2 regions of the Mesorhizobium sp. LCM 4576 genome follow, and region 1 is predicted to be linked to the other one. Evidence: riboswitches for the same ligand, from Rfam matches in the RefSeq annotation. Region 1 holds a riboswitch; the other holds the start of a gene.

Region 1 (4,500 bases):
GATGACCGAGAGATCGAGATGGTTGGTCGGCTCGTCGAGCAAAAGGATGTCGGGCTCGGGCGCCATGACACGGGCTAGCGCAGCGCGGCGCGCCTCGCCGCCTGAAAGATCGTTCGGCCGCTCCTCGCCGGTGAGGCCGAGATGTTCCATCAGATAGGTGGCGCGATGCGGATCGTCGGCCGGGCCGAGGCCGGCTTCGACATAGGCGCGCACGCTGGCGAAACCGTCCATGTCGGGCATCTGCGGCAGATAGCGGACCGTGGCCGAGGGTTGGCGGAAGACCTCGCCGTCCTGCGGCTCGATCATGCCGGCGGCGATCTTGAGCAGCGTCGACTTGCCCGAGCCATTGRGGCCGACCAGCGCGATCTTCTCGCCGGCGGATGCGCTGAGCGCCGCGCCGTCGAGCAGCGGCGTGCCGCCGAAGGTCAGTTTAATGCCGTCGAGGTTGAGGAGTGGCGGCGCCATATCAGCTTTCTGGAAGAGGATAAGGGTGGYCCAGAAGCAGCGCCCGGCCGCGCTCCAGCGCGATGCCGAGCCGCCCTTTGACCTCGTTTGATATAGTGAGCGAGGAGCCGAACGCCACCTCGACGCGGTCGAGCGGCCATTTGGCGCCGGTCACAGTCAGGCCGCCAAGCTCGGAGAAGCCGAGCACCGAAAACAAGGTGCCCTCATCATAGTCGAAGCTCGATTTGCCGGGCAGGATCGGAACGCCTTCCTGCGCGCCGCTCGTCAGCAGCACCCGCGTGCCGGCGGCGGCCAGCCGCACGGCCAGCGCCAGATGCAGGACGGCATGGTCGGCGCGCTTGCCGCCAAAGGCTCCGGCCAGCACCAGGCTGGTGGCGCCGCGCTGAAGCGCTTCCGCTATGGCGAGCTCTCCGTCGGTCATGTCCTTCTCGGCCGGGAAGACTTTTCGCGGAACGGCGGCGAGATCATCCGGCAGGTTGGCCGGCACCGAATCGAAATCGCCAACCCAGAGTTCCGGGACGATATCCAGCAAGCGGGCATGGCCGATGCCGGCGTCGGCGGCGATGACGCGCGAGCCAGTGATCTGGCGTTCGAGCCGGGGCGTGCGGATGAGTTCGCCGCCAAGCAGGATGGTGAATGTGCCCATGGGCGTCGCCCTTACCAGCCCACCGGGCGAAACGGAAGCCGGATGCAGTGCGCTTCGGTTGCGAACCCTGCCGGCGAACATTAGCTGCCCGGCAAAACTTCCGCTTGCGCGCCGCTTCGGCCGGGCCTATCTGTCGAAACGCTCTAACGGGGTGCCGGACGTGATCCGGCTGAGAGGCGATCAAGCCAACCCGCTGAACCTGATCCGGTTTGTACCGGCGGAGGGATTAGACGTTTCGGACCATCCGGCGCCTCAATTCCTTGTCACTCGAACGAAGGAGGCGCCGATGCGCGCAATGCTGTCCAATCTCATTCTCGCAACCGGCCTTGTTGCGCTTCTGGCGGGCGTCGCGCCTGCCGAGGCCAAGGACAAGCTCACCGTCTATACTTATGAAAGCTTCACCGCCGATTGGGGACCCGGACCGGCCGTGAAGAAGGAATTCGAGGCCGAATGCGGCTGCGATCTCGAATTCGTCTCGGTGGCCGACGGTGTGGCGCTGCTCAACCGCGTCAAGCTCGAAGGCGCCGGCACCAAAGCCGATGTCGTGCTTGGCCTCGACACCAATCTGACGGCGGACGCGAAGGCGAGCGGCCTCTTCGCGCCGCATGGCGAAGTCTCCGGGATCAATGTGCCCGGAGGCTGGAGCGACGACACTTTCGTGCCCTTCGACTATGGCTATTTCGCCGTCGTCTACGACACGCAGAAGCTGAAAGTCCCGCCGAAGAGCCTGAAGGAGCTGGTGGAAGGCAGCGGCACCGACAAGATCGTCATCCAGGATCCGCGCACCTCGACGCCCGGCCTTGGCCTGCTTTTGTGGGTGAAGTCTGTCTATGGCGACAAGGCGCCGGAAGCCTGGGCCAAGCTCAAGACCAAGGTCCTGACGGTGACGCCGGGCTGGAGCGAGGCCTATGGCCTGTTCACCAAGGGCGAGGCTCCGATGGTGCTCTCCTACACCACCTCGCCGGCCTACCACATGGTGGCCGAGAACACCGAGCGCTACCAGGCGGCCTCCTTCGAGGAGGGCGAATACCTGCAGATCGAGGTTGCCGGCATCACCACGGCCGGCGCGAAGAACCCGCTGGCGCAGAAATTCATCGCCTTCATGACCGGACCGAAGTTCCAGGACGTCATTCCGGAGACCAACTGGATGTTCCCGGCCGGCAAGACCGACAAGCCGCTCAACCCGGCCTTCGACAAGCTGGTGAAGCCGACCAAGACCTTGCTGTTCAGTCCTGAGGAAGTGGCGGCCAACCGCAAGGCCTGGGTGGATGAGTGGCTGGCGGTGATGAGCAAGTAGGGCTGCGATGCTTGCGCCAAGGCCCCCCTCTCTGTCCTGCCGGACATCTCCCCCTCAAGGGGGGAGATTGGCTGTCACGCCGACTTTCGCCAATCTCCAATGCTGCAGGACTAAGCGGGGCGTCGAAGCTGCTAATCTCCCCCCTAGAGGGGGAGATGGCCGGCAGGCCAGAGGGGGGCGCGAAGGAACGCGGCGTTCGCTGAATCTCAACAAGGTGCAGCGTGCACGCCACGCGTGACTCCCGCATAACCGCTGGCGTCATCGCTCTTGCAGCAATCGCCATCCTCATCGGCGGCGCCTTCGCCGGCCTCGCCATCGAAGGCGCGCATGACCTCTCCGGCGCTGCCGCCGCCTTCGACAGCTATCTCTTTCGCGTCGCCCGCTTCACGCTTTGGCAGGCGGCTCTCTCGACGCTCCTGTCGGTCGCGCCGGCGCTGCTCGTGGCGCGCGCCTTGTCCCGGCATCCAGCCTTTCCCGGCCGCCGACTGATCCTGCAACTGTTCACCGTGCCGCTGGCATTGCCGGCAATCGTCGCCGCGCTCGGCATATTGGCGCTCTACGGTCGCGCCGGGTACTTTGCCGGCGTCTTCGCCGGGCTTGGCGGCGGAGAATGGCCCGGCATCTACGGCCTCTCCGGCATCCTGGTCGCGCATGTCTTCTTCAACCTGCCCTTGGCGACGCGCCTGTTCCTGGAGTCGCTGGGCACCATTCCCGCCGACCAGTGGCGACTGGCGAGCCAGCTTGGGATGAGCGCCCGCCCGGCCTTCCGGCTGATCGAATGGCCGGTGCTGCGCGCGGCCTTGCCGGGGATCGCCGGACTGGTCTTCATGCTCTGCATCACCTCCTTCACCATCGTGCTGACGCTGGGCGGCGGTCCGGCCGCGACGACGCTGGAGGTCGCCATCTACCAGGCGCTGCGCTTCGATTTCGATCCCGCGCGCGCCGTGGTGCTGACGCTGTTGCAGATCGCGCTGACCTTCATCGTGGTCGTCGCTCTCACGCGGCTCGGCGCCAACGCCGTCGGCGACGCCAATCTGCCGGTGGCGCCGCGCCGCTACCTTTCGGCGGGCCGCATGGAGAGCGTGCTGAATGGCGGCCTCATCGTGCTTGCCCTGCTGTTCGTCGCCGGACCGATGGCGGCGACGGTGGTTTCAGGTCTGGAGGCCGATCTCGGCCGATTGGCGGGCGAGGAGGCGGTGCGCCGCGCGACGCTCACCAGCGCGGGCCTTGCTTTGCTTGCGGCGCTGCTCAGCGTGACCTTGTCGCTGGCGCTGATCGCGGCGCGGCGCGCGCTGGCCCTGCGGCGCCGTGCCGGCAGCGCCATGTCGCTGCTCGAGCACGCCGCCGACACCGGAGCCGGCTTCGTGCTCGTCGTGCCGCCGATCGTGCTTGGCGCCGGCTGGTTCCTGGCGTTGCGCAGCATCACCGATGTCTTCGCCATCGCGCCGGTCATGGTCGTCGCCGTCAATGCGGTGATGGCCATGCCCTTCGCCATCCGCGCCATTCGCCCGGCCTATGATGCGGCGAGCGAACGCCATGAGCGGCTTTGCCTGGCGCTCGGCATATCCGGCTGGACCCGGCTCAGCCTGATCGACTGGCCGTCGCTGAGGCGGCCCTTGGCCACCGGATTCGCCTTCGCCATGGCGCTGTCGCTCGGCGATCTCGGGGTGATCGCGCTGTTCGGCAGCGATTCCGTACAGACCTTGCCCTATCTGCTTTTGGCGCGCATGGGCAGCTACCGGACCGCCGACGCCGCGGGACTCGCCTTGCTGCTCGGCCTCGTCTGCCTGATGCTGGTGGTCGTTGCTGACTGGCTGGGGCGGGAAGGAAAGTCATGACGACGACGATCGACGGCACCGCCGCGCATAAGGGCCTCACCGTCACGCTGGATGGTATCGCGTTCAGCTACGGCGAATCTTCCTTCCGCTTCGATGCCGAATTCGCGGCGGGCAGGATCACCGCCATCATGGGGCCGAGCGGTTCCGGCAAGTCGACGCTGCTCAATCTGATAGCCGGCTTCGAAACGCCCGATGCGGGCAGGGTGCTGATCGGCGGCATCGACATCGGCGACACGCCGCCTTCGGCGCGACCG
Region 2 (2,700 bases), on a different contig from region 1:
GTGGAACGAGCGCGCCGTCTCGGGATCGAGCGACAGGTTGAACTGGTCTTCCCAACGGAACTCGAACCGTGCCCGCGAAAGCGCGTCGTCGCGGATTTTCGCCGCGGGATGCCCCTTGGCAAGATCCGCTGCGTGTGCAGCAATCTTGTACGTGATCACCCCGGTCTTGACGTCGTTTCGATCCGGCAGGCCGAGATGTTCCTTCGGCGTCACGTAGCAGAGCATGGCCGTGCCGAACCAGCCGATCATGGCCGCGCCGATGCCGGATGTGATGTGGTCATAGCCCGGCGCAATGTCCGTCGTCAGCGGCCCCAGCGTGTAGAAAGGCGCTTCGCCGCAGACGGCGAGCTGCTTGTCCATATTCTGTTTGATCTTGTGCATGGGCACATGGCCGGGGCCCTCGATCATCACCTGGCAGTCCTTTGCCCAGGCGATCTTCGTCAGTTCGCCAAGCGTCTCCAGTTCGGCGAATTGGGCCCGGTCATTGGCATCGGCGATCGAGCCGGGACGAAGGCCGTCACCGAGCGAGAAGGAGACGTCATAGGCTCTGGCGATATCGCAGATCTCCTCGAAATGCTCATAGAGGAAGCTTTCGCGGTGATGGTGCAGGCACCATTTCGCCATGATCGAGCCGCCGCGAGAGACGATGCCCGTGACCCGGTCGACGGTCAGCGGAATGTAATGCAACCGCACGCCGGCATGGATGGTGAAGTAGTCGACGCCCTGCTCGGCCTGTTCGACCAGCGTGTCGCGATAGACCTCCCAGCTCAGGTCCTCGGCAATGCCGCCGACCTTTTCCAGCGCCTGGTAAAGCGGCACCGTGCCGATCGGCACCGGGGCGTTGCGCACGATCCATTCGCGGATGTTGTGGATGTTGCGCCCCGTCGACAGATCCATGACGGTGTCGGCGCCCCATCGGATCGCCCAGACCATCTTTTCCACTTCTTCGGCCATCGAGGAGGTGACGGCGGAATTGCCGATGTTGGCGTTGATCTTCACCAGGAAATTGCGGCCGATGATCATCGGCTCGCTCTCGGGATGGTTGATGTTGGCGGGAATAATCGCACGGCCGCACGCTACCTCGTCGCGCACGAATTCCGGCGTGACGAAATCCGGGATCGATGCGCCGAACGCCTCGCCGTCCTGTTGCAGCGTGCCGCGCAGGATCTCGCGGCCGAGGTTTTCGCGGATGGCGACGAATTCCATCTCGGGGGTGATGATGCCCGCGCGCGCGTAGGCGAGCTGGGTGACGYCCTTGCCGGCTTTGGCCCTCAGTGGACGGTTGCGGATCGGAAATTCCCGCGTGAGACGCTCGCCTGCCGCAAATCCGTTGTCCTCCGGCCTGACATGGCGGCCGTCATAAGATTCGACATCGCCGCGCGCTGCGATCCAGTCCTGCCGAAGCCGGGCAAGACCCTTCTCGATATCGGTTCCGATCGCGGGGTCGGTATAGGGGCCTGACGGATCGTAGACCGTCACCGGCGGCTCGCCGGCAGTCGGGTGGACCGCGATCTCGCGCATCGGCACCCTGATCTGCGGATGAAGGATGCCGGATTTGTGGATCTTCCGCGAAGCCGGCAACGGCCCGGTCGACACGGTCGGGGTCAAGGCATTCATTTGAGGCTCCTTTGCTCGTTGCATTGGAGACCCAGTTCTGTGCCGGAAGGATGAAAAGACGCTTTTGGTCGACCTGCTTGAGACAGTCTTCGGGCATGAACGCCCGCAAAGCGCTTGCACCGTCCCTACGCCAGTATGAACTGGATCAGGTTCAACGGGTCACTGCGCCGCAAAGCCAGCAGTATCTCAGCCCCTTGCCGGGACTCCCCTGGTGAATGCTTGCGAATTGACCGGGCCAGCGCCGCTTTGTCAAGCGCCTTCAGGCAGCGGGCAGACCGCGGCGCTGATCGGCTGCTGATCAAACTGCGGGAAAYGTTCGCGCATAAGGCGGCGACAAATCGCGCGCACGAGTAGAGGGCGGGGAAGGGATAAGAAGATTGTCAAATCACCGGACTGAAAGTTCGGTGCTTGCGATGATCACGCCTTCAATCGGCACCAAAGGTTTGCGCGTAGATCTCCTCGATCCGCTCTGCCTCGTCATTCGTCAGCGCGGCGAATTCCTTTTCGCGGGCGCGGTTCGATAGCTGGCCGCCGTTCTGGTAGAGGAAACGGAAGAGCAGATCGATCAGCCGCTCGGGCATGTCGATAAAGGCATCCCCATGTTGCCGGAACTGATCGTAGCGCTGCAGAACGCGGTTTCGTTGGGAAGATCCCGTTCGATGGTTCGTGGAACGCAGGCATAGAGGAATTCGGCGTGCGGGCGCCGCCGCCATGAAAATTGGGCTCTTCTCTCGAATTCCTGTTCAAACCGGCCAGGGATATGAAAAATGAACCTACTCCCTGAAAATTGATGCTCCAAGCCAGACTTTGCCGAAAATGGATTCTAGAACCTTCCTGAGATCTGCGTGTTTCGCCCGGGTCGCTGGCCAAGGAATGGAGCCTTTCGTTTGCCGACATCGAATTCGTGAATGCCAAGCCGGTCGGTTCGAGGCTCGGACTGGCGGTGCAGCCGAAGTTTTTCGCAGCCTTCGCATATTTCGCCACCTCGACGGCTGAGGTTCCCGGCAAAGCGGTTTCCTACCTGACTGACCGCCTAGCGTTGGCGAGACCGATTTTGACGGTCACGATTTTTCAGGGCGCTCG

The links. Region 1 has a riboswitch for thiamine pyrophosphate ahead of thiB (thiamine ABC transporter substrate binding subunit). Riboswitches for the same ligand answer to the same signal wherever they lie in the genome.
Region 2: another riboswitch for thiamine pyrophosphate. It lies ahead of thiC (phosphomethylpyrimidine synthase ThiC); the one in region 1 lies ahead of thiB (thiamine ABC transporter substrate binding subunit).

The regions. Positions count from the first base shown of each region.
Region 1 is NZ_MDDT01000061.1:20,277-24,776, reverse strand. Features, by position in the region: partial or broken gene LCM4576_RS29915 (ATP-binding cassette domain-containing protein) at 1-465, opposite strand, end outside; gene LCM4576_RS29910 (thiamine diphosphokinase) at 467-1,111, opposite strand; TPP riboswitch at 1,249-1,354, shown strand; gene thiB (thiamine ABC transporter substrate binding subunit) at 1,407-2,408, shown strand; gene thiP (thiamine/thiamine pyrophosphate ABC transporter permease) at 2,630-4,246, shown strand; gene thiQ (thiamine ABC transporter ATP-binding protein) at 4,243-4,500, shown strand, end outside.
Region 2 is NZ_MDDT01000021.1:87,180-89,879, reverse strand. Features, by position in the region: gene thiC (phosphomethylpyrimidine synthase ThiC) at 1-1,617, opposite strand, end outside; TPP riboswitch at 1,722-1,837, opposite strand; gene LCM4576_RS36280 (hypothetical protein) at 2,043-2,330, opposite strand.